Regions from separate parts of the Salicola sp. AFF1 genome, predicted to be linked through region 3. Evidence: predicted binding sites of a transcription regulator. Region 3 holds the regulator's gene; each other region holds the start of a gene.
What was found. Region 3 encodes LexA, which represses DNA repair genes until DNA is damaged. Its sites were predicted from a motif close to TACTGTNTANNTANACAGTA; they were not measured.
Positions count from the first base shown of each region.

Region 1: the regulator LexA is predicted to act here: its motif matches at 1,835-1,854, upstream of AC1RQI_RS15100 (PA0069 family radical SAM protein).
Region 2: the regulator LexA is predicted to act here: its motif matches at 2,550-2,569, upstream of uvrD (DNA helicase II).

Region 1 covers NZ_JBXAYL010000032.1:21,057-26,184, forward strand. Annotated here, with positions in the region: gene cydB (cytochrome d ubiquinol oxidase subunit II) at 1-328, opposite strand, end outside; gene AC1RQI_RS15095 (cytochrome ubiquinol oxidase subunit I) at 328-1,734, opposite strand; gene AC1RQI_RS15100 (PA0069 family radical SAM protein) at 1,864-2,925, shown strand; gene AC1RQI_RS15105 (S8 family serine peptidase) at 2,996-5,128, opposite strand, start outside.
Region 2 covers NZ_JBXAYL010000003.1:185,820-190,947, reverse strand. Annotated here, with positions in the region: gene uvrD (DNA helicase II) at 339-2,492, opposite strand; gene AC1RQI_RS03550 (methyl-accepting chemotaxis protein) at 2,804-4,417, shown strand; gene AC1RQI_RS03545 (porin family protein) at 4,450-5,128, shown strand, end outside.
Region 3 covers NZ_JBXAYL010000016.1:57,893-63,020, forward strand. Annotated here, with positions in the region: gene AC1RQI_RS11690 (response regulator) at 1-151, opposite strand, end outside; gene AC1RQI_RS11695 (DUF6586 family protein) at 360-848, shown strand; gene AC1RQI_RS11700 (hypothetical protein) at 861-1,124, shown strand; gene AC1RQI_RS11705 (cell division inhibitor SulA) at 1,118-1,582, opposite strand; gene lexA (transcriptional repressor LexA) at 1,615-2,223, opposite strand; gene yccX (acylphosphatase) at 2,291-2,563, opposite strand; gene AC1RQI_RS11720 (DUF6231 family protein) at 2,579-3,073, opposite strand; gene AC1RQI_RS11725 (error-prone DNA polymerase) at 3,094-5,128, opposite strand, start outside.

The DNA.
Region 1 (5,128 bases), on a different contig from region 3:
GATTGGCCTTGAAGCGGAACTCAAACGCGATACCCCGGAAGATAAGACCCGCCAGCATCAGGAAAACCCCGATGTAGAGCGCGGGCAACATGATGGAGTAGACCATGGGGAAGGCCGCGAGAAGCCCCGCCCCTCCCAGCACCAGCCAGGTCTCGTTACCGTCCCAGACCGGGGCCACCGAGTTCATCATCAGGTCCCGGGACGTTTCATCAGGCGCAAACGGAAATAGAATGCCAACGCCCAGATCAAAGCCATCCATCAACACATACATGATCACGCCAAAGGCGATGATCCCTGCCCAGATCAGTGTCAGGTCAAACGGTTCCATCAGGCCTGCCCCCCTTCGTGTTCCAATGGCACATGAGCGGCCGAGAAGGGCCGCTTGGCACGTTCGACCTCATCATCCACCTGCTCTTGAGTCTCGCCTTCAACGCCACTTTCGAAGACCCGGCCCAGGTAATAGATTCCGGCGGTAAAGACCAACGCGTAGACAACGATGTAGCCAATCAGCGAGAACAGCGCCATGCCGCCGGTCAGTGACGGTGTCACGCCTTCGGCATGGGTCATCTGTCCGTAAACCAGCCAGGGCGCACGCCCCATCTCGGTCACGAACCAACCCGCCAGCACAGCCACAAAGGGCGCCACCCCCATGGGGACCAGGCCTTTCAGGAACCAGCGGCTCTGCCAGTAGCGGCCCCCGGCGCGCAGCACAAGGCCGAGCACGGCAAAGGCGATCATGAGCATGCCCAAGCCAACCATGACCCGGAAGGACCAGAACACCGGCAGCACGGGCGGCTGCTTGTCCGGCTCAACGGCCGACAGCCCCGGCACAACCCCTTCAACGTCATGCCTGAGGATAAGACTGGCCAGCCCCGGAATACCCACTTCCCAGTAGTTGGTCTGAGCAGCCTGATCCGGCCAGGCGAACAGAAGCAGCGGAACATGGCTGGAGGTCTCCCAGTTGCCTTCCATCGCAGCAACCTTGGTGGGCTGGTGCTCCAGAGTATTAAGTCCATGCAGATCCCCAACCCATAGCTGGGCCGGTGCAATGATCAACAGCAACCAAAGGCACATCGAAAGCGCTCGCCGGTTGGCTTCAACCTCCCGCCCCTTCAACAGGAACCAGGCACTGAGCGCGGCCACCACAAACCCACCGGTCAGGAAGGATGCCAACCCCATGTGCACAAAGCGGTACCAGAAGGAGGCGCTGAAGATCGCGGCGCTCCAGGAAACGACCTGGTGCATGCCGTCCTCCATGACGGTGCCGGCCGGTGTCTGCATCCAGCTGTTGGCGGCCAGTATCCAGAACGACGAGATGAAGGTACCAATCGCCACCATACATGCCGCGAACAGATAGACCCCGGCCGGCACCTTGTCACGGCCGAACAGGAGAATGCCCAGGAAGGCAGCCTCCAGAAAGAAGGCGGTTATCACCTCATAGCTGAGGACCGGTCCCAGGAAGTTGGCGGTTGCCTGAGCGAAGTTGCTCCAGTTGGTCCCGAACTGGAAGGACATGACGATGCCCGAGACCACGCCCATACCGAACACAACGGCAAAGACCTTGATCCAGAACTTCGAAAGCCGCGTGTAGAGCGGGTTCCCGGTCCGATAGGCACAGGTTTCAAGAAAGGCGATGAACGACGCCAGGCCAATGGTAAAAACGGGAAAGATCGCGTGGAAGGAGACGACAAACGCGAACTGGATTCGCGACAGCAGGACGGGGTCAAGTTCCATAGGGCCTCCGGGGAACTTACATTAGCAATTTCTCAAATTATGGCGCTATGAATCCCCGAAAAAAAGGGTGGTTTGACGGCGTCAGGGATCTCCCTTACAGTACTGTTTATACATACAGTTTCTGATGCTATGAAAGCTCGCGGCGCAAACCACAATATCCCCCACCGTTTTGAGCCGCACCACAGTCAACCAGCTGAGGCGGATGACTGGCACACGGCCCCGAGCGAGCACAACCTGAATACCGAAATCCGGTCGGTCCAGGCGCGCACCGTCATCAGTACCAACGCATCGCCGGACGTCCCTTTTGATCAGTCCATCAACCCCTACCAGGGCTGCGAGCATGGCTGCATCTACTGTTTCGCCCGGCCGACCCACAGCTATCATGAGCTCTCGCCCGGCCTGGACTTTGAAACCCGGATCCAGGCCAAGACCAACGCGCCCGATCGCCTCAGAGCGGCCCTGGACCAGCCACGTTATCAACCCTCGCCGATTGCCTTGGGCGTCAACACGGATGCCTATCAGCCAGCGGAAAAGGAGCACCGCATCACCCGGCGGCTTCTGGAAGTGCTGCTCGAATACCGCCATCCGGTGTCCATCATCACGAAGAGCAGCCTGATCCTGCGGGATCAGGACCTGTTGGCGGAGTTGGCGGCAATGGGCCTGTGTTCGGTGCGCGTAACCCTCACCACACTGGACAATCACCTCAAAGGACAGCTGGAACCCAGAGCCACGGCGGCAGCCACCCGCTTACGGGTTCTACGTGAACTAACTGATGCGGGCATCCCAACCGGTGTTCTGACCGCCCCCATCATCCCCTTCCTCAACGATCATGAAATGGAAGCCATGCTCAGCGCCGCCGCGGAAAACGGAGCCCAGCGGGCAAGCTGGGTATTGCTGCGCTTACCCAACGAGGTCGCCCCTCTGTTTGAGGATTGGCTGCAGCGCCACTATCCGCAGCGGGCCACGCATGTCATGAACCGCATCCGCGACCTGAGGGGTGGCCAGACCAATGACAGCAACTGGGAGCAACGTATGACGGGAACGGGGGTTCTCGCGCAGCTTTACCGGCAACGCTTCGAGCGCCAGTGCCGCGCGCTCGGGCTGAACGCCCATGAGGAAGAGCCATTGGACACCGGCAGGTTCCAGCCCCCGCAGGGCAAACAGATGGACCTGTTCCCGGGCAGCCCCTGAATTCCGGAATCAAAAACGCCCCGCATCGTTTCCGATGCGGGGCGTGATCGTCACGGTTAAGAACCGTGCCTCAGGGGCTCTGGATCCAGAGATCGTAGTCGCCCTGGCCGCTGTTCGAGCTGACCATGTAGGTATAGTAGCCTGAGCGCCCGAAGTAGGAGAGCTCAGCTACGGATCCCTGGCTCCGGGTCTGTGCAACCCGATTCCAGCCATAACCGTTATAGTAATAGAGGGTCACCGTGTAGTCAGCGTTGTCAGGTGCCTTGAGCCATGCCCGGTGAGAGCCGTAGCCACTGGCCTCAAAATAGCTGCCGTTGGGCTGGGTATCTCTGTCCCCACGCCCGGAAAGGCTGCCCTCGAACAGGGAGCACGCCTGGCAGGGTGCCTGGGCACCGTCATTGGCTTCTACCGTGACTTGCTGGGTGGTCGCATCTTCCGCGCCATCCTCGTCCATCACGGTCAGCGTGATGTCATAGGTACCCGCTTCACCGTAGGTGACGCTGGCTGTCTCGCCACTGCCTGTCTGGCCATTACCAAAATCCCACTTGTAGGCATTGATCTGGCCATCGCTGTCGCGGCTGTCACTGCCGTCAACCGTGACCGAGAGACCGTCCGCACTGTGGCCGAACGCCGCTGTGGGGGCTTCATTACCAACCTGGCCTTCAAAGCTGCCAACCAGCGAGACACCGTCGAAACCAGGGCCACGCTCCCAGCCATGAACCATCACGTGGTAGACACCACCCTGAACGGTGCTGATCTGGCAGGTTTCGTTATTGCCTTCCTGCCAGGGGCGGCAGTCGTAGGTGCTCGTAGTCGGTTTCTGGCCGAAACGCACATACAGGTCAGCATCACCGCTTCCGCCACTCATTTCAAACCTCAGGTTCTCGGCATTGGCGGGCACATTGAGCGTGAAACGCTTCTTGTCACCAGCGTCCCCCGTCAGGCCGGTGACCGGTTTACCATTGGTCAGTTCCACGACGTCGCCATTGCCGTCGTCATCATCGCCCCCACCGAATTCCGTGAACAGGAGCCGATTCGGTGACCCCCTGAGGTTCGAGAGTTGGCCCTCGCTGGCGCTGTTGACCAGGGCATCAAACACCTCTGCCGGCGCGGCATCGGGATTCTGGCTCTGGTACAGGGCCGCGGCGCCGGCAACGTGGGGAGACGCCATCGAGGTTCCCGAGATGGTGTTGGTACCACCATTCAACCAGGCTGAGGTGATGTTGGAACCGGGCGCGTTGATATCCACGCAGTTCCCCCAGTTGGAAAAACCGGAGCGGGCGTCGTTCCTGGTGGTCGAACCAGTGGTCAGGGCGCGCTCCACGCGGTTGGGCGACCCACCGCAGGCGTCAACGTCGGAGTTGCCAGCCGCCACGGCAAAGGTAATCCCCTGATCGATGGCGTTATTGACCGCGTCATCCAGAGCTCGCGAGGCACCGCCACCCAGGCTCATGTTGGCCACGGCAGGGAGTTCGGCGTTTTCCGCTACCCACTCCACACCGTCGATGACACCGGAGTTGGAGCCATTACCGTCACAGCCCAGAACCCGGACCGCGACCAGGTTAACGTCCTTGGCCAAGCCATACCGCTCACTGCCAATGGTGCCAGCAACGTGGGTTCCATGGCCCTGGCAGTCTTCCGTATTGCGACCGTCACCGATGGCGTCAAAGCCGGCTTCCGCCCGGTTGCCGAACTGCGGGTGGTCGAGATCGATGCCAGTGTCGATGACATAGGCGTGGACGTCGCTCGCCCCTGTGTTGTACTCGTAGCTGTTATCCAGCGGCAATTGCTGCTGATCCACACGGTCAATCCCCCATGTGGCGTTTTCCTGCACCTCGTAGGCGTGCATTATCTGGTCTTCTTCCACGTACTTGACGTCGGAGCGCTGCCGCAGCTCATTGAGCCGGCTCTGGTCGAGCTCCATGACAAAGCCGTGCAGAAGACGACCGAAGGTGTGAAGCACCTGCCCATCCACGGCGCTGGCAACCGAGCTTGCCCGTTGCGCTGTCATTTTCTGGAACTGCTGGGTCCCCATCTGGCCACTCATGTTGTCATCTTCCATGACAACGATGTACTGACCATCGATCTGCCGGGACTGGGGCGCATCGTAGTAGGCCGCCATCTCCGCCGCGGTCGCAGGGACCGCCGTCGAAAACAGCACAGCGCCCGCCACAGCGACGCTACGCCAGCGTGTTCGGAGGGC
Region 2 (5,128 bases), on a different contig from region 3:
GATGCGCCGTGCCAGCGAGATGGGAGTCAATGGGGTGCGGGAATGCCTACCGTGGCTTGCGATTCACGCGCGGAGGGGGGGGCGTACAGCAAAGAGGCTCACCATGCGTTCCCCGTTACCCTGCCCTTGGTGCTTAGGCGCAAGTACCCGATGGCGGGAATATCTTTCGGCTGGCCGTGGTTAGTCCCTTAGCCTGGGCTTTGCCAACGTTGCCAGCCCGCTGGGCTGGGGCCGCTTTTGGCCACGCTACCGCCCCGGCAGACATGAGTCACCGTTCAATCAGCCTAGCGCGGTCCGGCTGGGTTGCCAACCACATGCCGGGCGCCAGCGGCTTCCGTTCAGGCCGGCTCCAGCGGAGCATAGGCCAGGACCAGCCACTTACTGCCTTCCGCAAAGTTCACCTGCACCCGGGCGTGGCTGCCCGCGCCCTCGGCGTTCATCACAATGCCTTCACCGAATTTGGGATGCACCACGCGCTGGCCGAGCTGGAAGCCGGTTTCCGTTTCGTTGCTCCCGGCGGAGCCGGCGTTGCTGAACATGGTAGGGCGGCTTACCGTATTGCGCAGGCGGACTTCGCGCATGTGGTCGTCCGGAATCTCGCGGATGAACCGTGAGGGCGCGTTGAAACGCTCCTGGCCGTAGAGCTTGCGGGATTCCGCGTAGGTCAGGGTGAGCTTGCGCATGGCCCGGGTCATGCCGACATAGGCGAGGCGGCGCTCTTCCTCCATACGACCGGGCTCTTCGGCGGACATACTGTGCGGGAACAGCCCCTCCTCCATACCGGTCAGGAAGACCATGGGGTATTCCAGGCCCTTGGCCGAATGCAGGGTCATGAGCTGGACGCTGTCCTCGTCCTCCTCGGCCTGGGATTCCCCGGCATCCATGGCGGCGCGGGCCACGAACTCGCTCAGCGGGTTCTGGTCGTCTTCCACGCGGAACTCACGGGTCGCGCCCACCAGTTCGTCCAGGTTCTCCACCCTGGCCTGGCCTTTCTCGCCCTTCTCCTTGCCGTGGTAATCCCTCAGGCCGGTCTCGCGCACGGCGCGCTCGGCCAGGCTGTGCAGGGGCTGGTTCTCGTGGTTGTCCGCCAGATTCTCGATCAGGTCCACAAAGGTCTGCAGGCCGGTGCGGGCCTTGCCCTTGAGCAGTTGATGATGGAGCAGGTTCACGGTCGCCTGCCACAGCGAGACCCCCTCCCGCCCGGCGGCCTCGCGCACCGTCTCCAGCGCCTTGGCGCCCACGCCCCGAGTGGGGATGTTCACCACGCGCTCGAAGGCGGCGTCGTCGTGGCGGTAGTTCACCAGCCGCATGTAGGCCAGGGCATTGCGGATCTCCTGGCGGTCGTAGAAGCGCAGACCACCGTAGACCCGGTAGGGAATGCCCTGGCGCAGCAGCGACTCCTCCAGCACCCGGGACTGGGCGTTGGAGCGGTAGAGGATGGCGCACTCGGAGCGGGCGTTGCCCTGCTGGGCCCAGTCGCTGATGGTATCGGCGATGTAGTTGGCCTCGTCCTGCTCGTTGAAGGCGGCATAGAGGTCGATGGGCTCGCCCGTTTCACCATCCGTCCACAGGTCCTTGCCGAGCCGCCCCTGGTTGTTGGCAATGACGGCGTTGGCCGCCTCCAGGATGGTCTGGGTGGAGCGGTAGTTCTGCTCCAGCCGCACCATCCGGCTGCCCCCGAAGTCCTGCTGGAACTGCTGGATGTTCTCGATGCGCGCGCCACGCCAGCCGTAGATGGACTGGTCGTCGTCACCCACAATGGTCAGCGGCACCCGGTCGCCACTGAGCACCCGCAGCCAGGCGTACTGCACGGCGTTGGTGTCCTGGAATTCATCCACCAGCATGTGCCGGAAGCGGCTCTGGTAGTGGGCCCGCAGTTCCGGCTTTTCCAGCCACAGCTCATGGGAACGCAGCAGCAGCTCACCGAAGTCCACCAGGCCGCTGCGCTGGCAGTTCTTCTGGTATTCCCGGTAGACGTTGATCAGGGTGGTGGTGAACACATCCCCGTGATCCTCGATGTGGTCCGGGCGCAGGCCCTCGTCCTTGCTGGAGTTGATGAACCACTGGGCCTGTTTGGGAGGCCAGCGGCTTTCATCCAGCTGCAGTTCGCGCATCACGCGCTTGACCAGGCGCAGCTGGTCGTCCGCATCCAGAACCTGGAAGTTCTCCGGCAGCCCGGCATCCTGGCAATGCGCCCGCAGCAGTCGATGGGCCAGGCCGTGGAAGGTGCCGATCCACATGCCGCGGGTGGGGAGCTGCAGCATCTCCTCAATCCGCCCCCGCATCTCGCGCGCGGCCTTGTTGGTGAAGGTCACGGCCATGATGCTTGAAGCCGGCACCTGCTCCACCTGGATCAGCCAGGCAATACGGTGCACCAGCACCCGCGTCTTGCCACTGCCGGCGCCAGCCAGAACCAGAACGTGGCTGTCCGGCGCGGTCACGGCCTCGCGCTGAGCGTCGTTGAGGGGATCGAGGATGGAAGAAACATCCATAGTGCCACTGGGCCCTTTAGTGGTGAATGGGTGAAGGTGCCCCAGTATAACAGCCAGCGCTGTTCAGGTATCCAGTATCCCTGACGCCCAGGCATTGCACTCTGCGCCCGAACTGCTATTGATGTGGCTACAGGGAATAAAATTGTTACGGCGTTGCGGACACTAGCAAACCAGGAGGGATGAACTAGCAGTAACGGCCACCAGCTGCTAAAACTGAGAAACCGTCGTTTTACAATCGAACACGATGCAGGGCCCCGAATCGGCAGGCGATTACGATATAATGACATTCTAATTAAAGGTTGTGTGCTGCGATGCTACAGAGACTCTCAATAGCCCTGAAACTCGCCCTGCTGGTCGGAATCACCGTTATTGCCCTGATAGCAACCCAGGGATACAACCTGTACACCCAGAGCCAGAATGCCGATCGCCTGCACGAGGTGAACGAGGAGCTCTACCCCACCATGGAGCTCGCCACCGTGAACCTCGGGGAACTGGAACTCATGGAGGCGGAAATCAATTCCGCCGTCACCACCGGCAATGAAGACAAGCTGGCTCAGACCAAGAGCCACCATAAGACGATCCAGAACAACCTGTCGGAGCTCAAAAAAACCGCGCCCGAGATGAGCGGACGGTTCAACCAGCTTTCCAACGATCTGGAACGCTACTACAGCGAAGCCACCCGCATCGCCTCCGCCTTCATTGAGGGCGATGCGGATATGAGCGCTCTGAGCGAGGATGCCTCGGCCAACTCGGACCGGCTCAAGGAGCTCAAGCGCGATATGACCAAGCTTCGCGACGAGGCCCGCTCCGCGTTCAACCAGTCCATTGATCATACGGTCGCCTCCACTGAGCGCAGCACCACACTGGGGCTGACCATTGCCACCATCGCCGTCGTGGCGCTGGTGGTGGTGAGCCTGCTCATTTCACGCTCGATCACCACCAGCCTTAACCGCGTTATCAACCCTCTGAGGGACATGGCTTCCGGCGCAGGGGACCTGACCTCGCGTATTGATTACGACGGAAAGGACGAACTCCGGGAGCTGGTGACCCACTTCAACGCCTTCATCGAGAAGCTCCACACCGCCTTCAGTACCATTTCCACTGACGTGGAGGGTCTGGAAGACGTCTCCCGGAAGCTTTCGGAGACCAGCAGCACCAACCTGACCCGCATCAACGAGCAATCCTCGGCCATCGCCTCAGCCCGTAATTCCGTGGACGAGCTGGTCAAGAGCGTGGAAGAGGTAGCCAGCTTTGCCACCAACGCCTCCGAGCAGACACAGGGGGCCGCCGAATACGCCAAGAGCGGCAAGGACCACGTCGCCGGTAACGTGCAGACCATCCAGGACCTGGCTCAGGAGATCGACCAGTGCGCCGAGCTTGTTAACCAGTTCGAGACCCATTCCAACAAGGTTGCGGGCCTGCTCGACACCATCAAAACCGTAACCGAACAGACCAACCTCCTGGCCCTCAATGCGGCCATTGAAGCCGCTCGCGCTGGCGAACACGGCCGGGGCTTTGCGGTTGTGGCGGACGAGGTCCGGAACCTGGCCGTGCGTACCCAGACGTCAGCCCAGGAGATCGAGACGGTTATTTCCGAGCTCTCCAACCTTGCGGAGTCCTCGGTCAAGGCCATGCAGGGCAGCGTTGAGAAGGCCCGCGCCGGCGTTGATGCCACCCGCGAATCCGGCGAAGTGCTGCAGAGCATCCTGGAGAACGTGGAAAGCATCAGCAGCATCAACGAACAGATCGCGGCGGCCACCCATGAACAGACGGCCACGTTCAACGATGTCGTGAACAACATCACCGACATTCACAGCAACGCTGAACAGGTCATTGAGACCACCCAGGAACTGGACCGGGCCAGCCAGGACAGCCGGGAGATCACCCAGCGCCTGCACCAGATTGCCTCCCAGTTCCGCGTCTAACCCCGAACGCAAACACGCAACGGAGCACAACAATGAAACAGTTTCCCACCAAGCAATCCCGTCTCGCGGTGTGCCTGCTGATCGGCGCTGGAGTGACCGGTGCCCAGGCGCAAGAAGCGCAGGGAGAACGACTGGACCGCCTTGAGAGCGAGCTGGAACGCCTTCAGGAAGACATGCGGGCGTCCCGCGACAGGGACTTTCGCATCAACGGCTTCATGAGCACCGGCTATGCCCGCGCCAGCAATGACGCGGGATACGCTGGGATCACCGAAGAGTCTGACGTCCGGTCACAAACGCTGTTCGCGGTTCAGGGCACGTTTGACCTGAATGACCAGACCAAGGCCACCTTCCAGCTGCTGTCCCGGGGAGAACCGAAAGCGACAGGGGGCGATCGATGGGAAACCCAGCTGGAATGGGGCTATGTGAGTCACAAGATGGACAATGGCCTGCGCCTGCGTGCCGGTAAAATGCGCACTCCCCTTTTCATGTACTCCGATTCGCTGGATCTGGGGTACGCGCAACCCTTCGCCAAAGCCCCTGATGCCGTCTATGACCAGGTGTCACTGAGCTCCTTTACCGGCGCAGACGCGACCTATAACTTTGACGTGCTCGGCCAACCGATCCGCACTCAGGTTTTTGCGGGGCATAGCGAAAATCAGGATTTGTCCGGAGGAACGGAGCTGCGCAACACAGCCGGCGCCGTAGTCTCCT
Region 3 (5,128 bases):
CAACGGAACCCTTGCCCTCACGAATGGCCTCCAGGCAGGCGTCACCATTATCAACGAAGGTCAGAGTGGTGTCCCAGTCCTCGGGCAGGGCGCGGGCCATCTGTTTGCGTGCCATGGCGGAGTCGTCGCAGATGATCACTCCTGTGGACATCAGAGGCTCCTGAAAGTCTGGTTGGGCCGTGCACCGGATGGCCCTGAAACACGGCGTCAGTAATCCCGTAAACAGGGCTTTTCCAGCTCTTGATCTGTCATAGTAGCAGCTGGCGTTGGTTTTTCACTCTACTATGGGCGCGCGGGGAAGTCAGTGTGCGGATCTTCATGTTAATATGGGGGCACCTAACTGCGCGGGAGAACCGCAAATGGCTGATGCAGGCTGGTGTTCTCTGCTCCGTGAAAAGCTGACCCTTGCCGGGCAGCTGGTGCGGATTGAGCAGGAGCAAGGCCATGGAGCCCCTTCAGTGATGAAGAGAGAAGCGCTGACGCAGGGGGCTGTGGCCCTGCTTGCAGAGGCGAGACGCATTCTGTTGCGGTTAGTGGCAGAAAGTGCCTGTGGCGAGGTGGGTGACGTCGACTCCCTGGCGACCCTGCGAGCCAGGGTCGGTGATCAGCCTGGTGAGGTTCAGGTGCTGTCAGCTGCTGCCGCGGACGGCAACAGCTGGTGGACGAGGCTGGACGCGTTGCTGGGGCGTCAACAGGAGCCCGGCAGGCGTCCATCGCAGCCACGCCAGGAAGAACTGATTGCCGTGGCACCGGCAGGGCCGGATGCGTCTCCCGAGGCACTTCAATCACTGATCAGTGAGTTCAGGGATTATTTTGAGGCGTTCATTGAACGTCACGACCAATGGTAAAAGGCGTTGTCTATGCCCACATCCTTTCTGGAAATCATTCAGCTCCCGACCGGCGAGTACGCGCTGCGCCGGGCGGATGACGAAAGTACCCCCCTGGTGCGGATCCGCTTCTCGGATGAGGCCAAGGAAATGCTTCAGGACAATGACCTGAATGTCGCCAAGGCGATGATTACCGCAGGCCTGGAGGCAGCGGGTTCAACCACTGATGACATCGGTGACATGGACGTGGAAGAGGAAGACACCATGCCTCCCGCCTACAACCAGACGGTTCACTGACGGCAGGGTTGTCTCTGCCGCAGTATGACCCCGTGGCTATGGCCGCGAACCGAGGCTGTCTCAAGGCGGTTGTAGCCGGGGCGGCCAAGGCCGGATGTCCAGAGCACCACGGCATGGCAGGTCCCGGCTGACAGGGCCTTGTCAGCCAGATCCTCGGCACTGTGCTGGGCCGAAGAGCGCAGGATCAGCAGCTGGTGCTGGACAATGCCATGATGCTGTTGCCATTTGCTAACCAGGCCAGCTGGCGGGTCGATCCAGGCAAGCCAGCGCTCTTCCTGATTGAGCTGGGTCAGCATTGGCAGCAGCAGCTGGAAGTTTTCCACCTGCTCCTCTGGCAGGATGATCTCCGTGACGTTGGCTTCAGCAGTGGCGCTGTCGACGGCTTCTTCGCTGCTGTGGGAGCTCGTGCGGCCAGTTGTGTTTTCCTGGTTCTTCGGGATAAGGTCCCATTGTTCCATGATAGGCCTCCTGTCACCTCTGTGGGCCCGGATCAGTGCAGTTCACCGCGGCGGATGACGCCCACGCCCAACCCTTCGATAGCCAGTGATGTTTCGGCAAGATCCACCTGAATGGGGTCGAACTCATCGTTCTCGGCAATGAGCCAGGCCGTGCTGCCCTCCTTCCGGAAGCGCTTGACGGTGACCTCGTCCTCCAGTCGGGCCACCACGATCTGGCCGTTCTGGACATCGGTGGTGCGATGAACCGCCAGCAGGTCTCCGTCGAGGATGCCGACATTTTCCATGCTGGTGCCGCGCACCCGCAGGAAGTAGTCAGCCGCGGGCGTGAAGAATCCCGGCTCCAGGGTGCAGTGGTCCTCGATGTTTTCTTCGGCGAGGATGGGGTTGCCGGCTGCTACCTGGCCGACGATGGGGATACCAGGGCTTTCTTCAGCTTCCGGGAGGCGGATGCCACGACTGGCCCCCTTGACCATCTCGATAGCACCTTTGCGGGCGAGAGCCCGCAGGTGTTCCTCGGCGGCATTGGCGGACTTGAATCCCAGGGTTGTGGCGATTTCAGCACGCGTTGGGGGGTAGCCCGTGGAGTGCACGTGCTCCCGGATGAGGTCCAGAATCTGTCGTTGTCTTGGGGTCAGGTTCATACTTAGGGCCACTGTTTTTCCGTACAGGTACTGTCAATGTATACAGTTTGTGTGGCCCTGTAAAGGGTCAGCCGGTGGTGAATCCGGCTGGGGCTTCCGCGCTGCTCGGTTGACTGTCAACACGGCTGACGGAGGCCGCGGGCGGGCCTTCATGGAGCCAGTCAACAAGCTGGTTGACGGCGGACGCATCGCCGCAGGCCAGCACTTCCACGCTGCCATCCGGGCGGTTGCGGGCGTAGCCGGTCACGCCCAGCTGCTGCGCCTTCAGGCGGGTGCTGTCACGGAAGCTCACGCCCTGGACACGACCCTCGACCCGGGCGAGAACACAGGTTTCTGCCATTGCTGTCCTCCTGTTTCACCAGCGGGCCTTATCCCACATTTCGGGGTTGGCCCAGTTTTGCGGATTGTTCCATTCCCGCACGTAATTGTAGGTGTCCAGATCATAGGCGAACAGGGTGGCGTTCACCGGCTCCACGTAGTGGTACAGGCGTGTGAATCCCATGCCGATGAAGTCCTGGAATCGCCAGGGGCTATCATCCTGGACGAGGACGGCGATGCGGGTGGCGCCCATGTTGCGCAGCTGGCCCAGAAGCTGTTGGCCGCGGGATTGCGGCAGTTGCTCCAGGGTATCCGTGATCAGCGCCAGGTCGAAAAGATGGGGCAGCGGGAAAGCGCTGTCAGGCGCTTCCGGGGGCAGACGCAGGCACTGGGCCTGATCGGGGCGCTGGGGCCAGTGCTGCAGGCACTGCTCGGCAAGTCCGGCGCTATGGACCACGGATGCCGGTTGGTAGTGCTCAAGAATGAGGGCCAGGTCGCTGGCGGGGTTATAGCCGTTGGCGTCAGTCTGCATGGAGGCCTCGTGGGCTGATATTACCGGAAGTCTCGGCTGCTGATGCTGAGCCTGTCAATGAGGTGGCTGAGGTCGGTCAGTCGGCCGGCGATCACGTGGATGACGCCCTCGTGGCGCTCCAGGGTGCCCCGAACCTGCAGCAGCCGCGCGTTGAGCAGGGGGCGGCGCTGGCAGCGGGCGGTGTCGGGCCAGACCACCACGTTGATGTTGCCGGTTTCATCCTCAAGCGTCACGAAGGTGACGCCGGCGGCGGAACCAGGGCGCTGGCGCCCGGTTACCAGCCCCGAAACGGCCAGGGGGCGGCCGCCTTCAGCGGTTTCAAGATCCGCGGCCCGGAGGCAGTGGCGGAGCTGGCCCGCTGCCCGCAGCTGGGCCAGCGGGTGGCGTTCCAGCGAGAGCCCGAGGCTGGCGTAGTCTTCGTGGGTTCGCTGAGCTTCATCGGGGGCCGGCATGCGGGATCGGGACTCTTGCATTGCCGGTGCCTGGCCTCCGGCCAGTGGCAGGGACTGATCGGGTTCCAGGAGATCCCAGCGGGCCTGGTGGCGGTTGCCGCTGAGCGATGCCAGGGCGCCGCTGGTGGCCAGGGTTTCCAGCTCGGCATGGCCCAGCCCCGTGTACCGGCGCAGTTCCGCCAGGCTGGTGTAGCCGTTGGCGGGGCGGCATTCGGTAACGCGCAGGGCTGTTTCCCGGGCGAGGCCGTCGATCAGGCGCAGGCCCAGCCGCACGGCGGGGGCACTGCCGTCGTCTTCCAGCTGATGGGCTTCGTGGCTTTGGTTGATGTCCACCGGCCGGATCTCAACACCTGCGCGCTGGGCGTTCTGAACCAGCTGTGAGGGCGAGTAGAACCCCATGGGCTGGCTGTTGAGCAGCGCGCACAGAAAGGCGGCCGGGTGGTGGCACTTGAGCCAGGCGCTGACGTAGACCAGAAGGGCAAAGCTGGCAGCATGGGACTCCGGGAAGCCGTAACCGCCAAACCCCTTCATCTGACGGTACAGGTTTTCAGCGAATTCAGTGCTGTAGCCGTTATGGTTCATGCCATCAATGAGCTTGTCGCGGAAACGGGAGAGATCCCCGTGGCGCTTCCAGGCGGCCATGGCCCGGCGCAGCTGGTCGGCCTCGCCGGCGCTGAACCCGGCTGCCACCATAGCCAGCCGGATGACCTGTTCCTGGAAGATGGGCACGCCCAGGGTGGGCCCGAGTACCTCGCGGATGCGCTCGTCCGCGTAGGGCACATCCTCCGGCGCCTTCCGGCGCTGCAGGTAGGGATGAACCATATTGCCCTGTATCGGGCCGGGGCGCACGATGGCCACCTCGACCACCAGGTCGTAATAGCATTGCGGCTGGAGCCTCGGGAGCATGCTCATCTGGGCTCGGGATTCCACCTGGAACACGCCCATGCTGTGTCCCTTCTGGAGCATCCGGTAAACCTCCGGGCATTCCGGCGGCACCTCAGCCAGGCGGGCGGGGCCACCCCGTTCGCCCACCAGTGCCAGGGCCTTGCGGATGGCCGTAAGCATGCCCAGTGACAGCACGTCCACCTTGAGCAAGCCCAGGGCTTCCAGGTCGTCCTTGTCCCACTGAATAACAGTGCGGTCAGCCATGGCGGCGTTCTCCACCGGGACCAGGTCGGCGACCCGCTCCGAGGCAATAACGAACCCGCCGACGTGCTGGGACAGATGGCGGGGGAAGCCGATGAGGTCGCGCGCCAGCGGCACCAGGTGACGGGCTGGGCCCTGGTCGTCCAGCAGGCCCTTGCGGTGCAGTTGCTGTTCCCAGTCATCCTCGCCGTCGCGCCAGTCGATGCCCTGGACCAGTTGCTCGATGTGCGCGGGGTCCAGCCCAAGGGCCTTGCCGGCGTCACGCAGGGCGCTGCGCGGGCGGTAGCAGATGACGGTGGCGGCCAGGGCGGCACGCTCGCGGCCGTACTTGCGGTAGATGTACTGGATAACCTCTTCGCGGCGCTCATGCTCGAAGTCCACGTCAATGTCCGGCGGCTCATCCCGCTCTTTCGAGATGAAGCGTTCCAGCAGCAGATTGACCCGCCTGGGATCCACC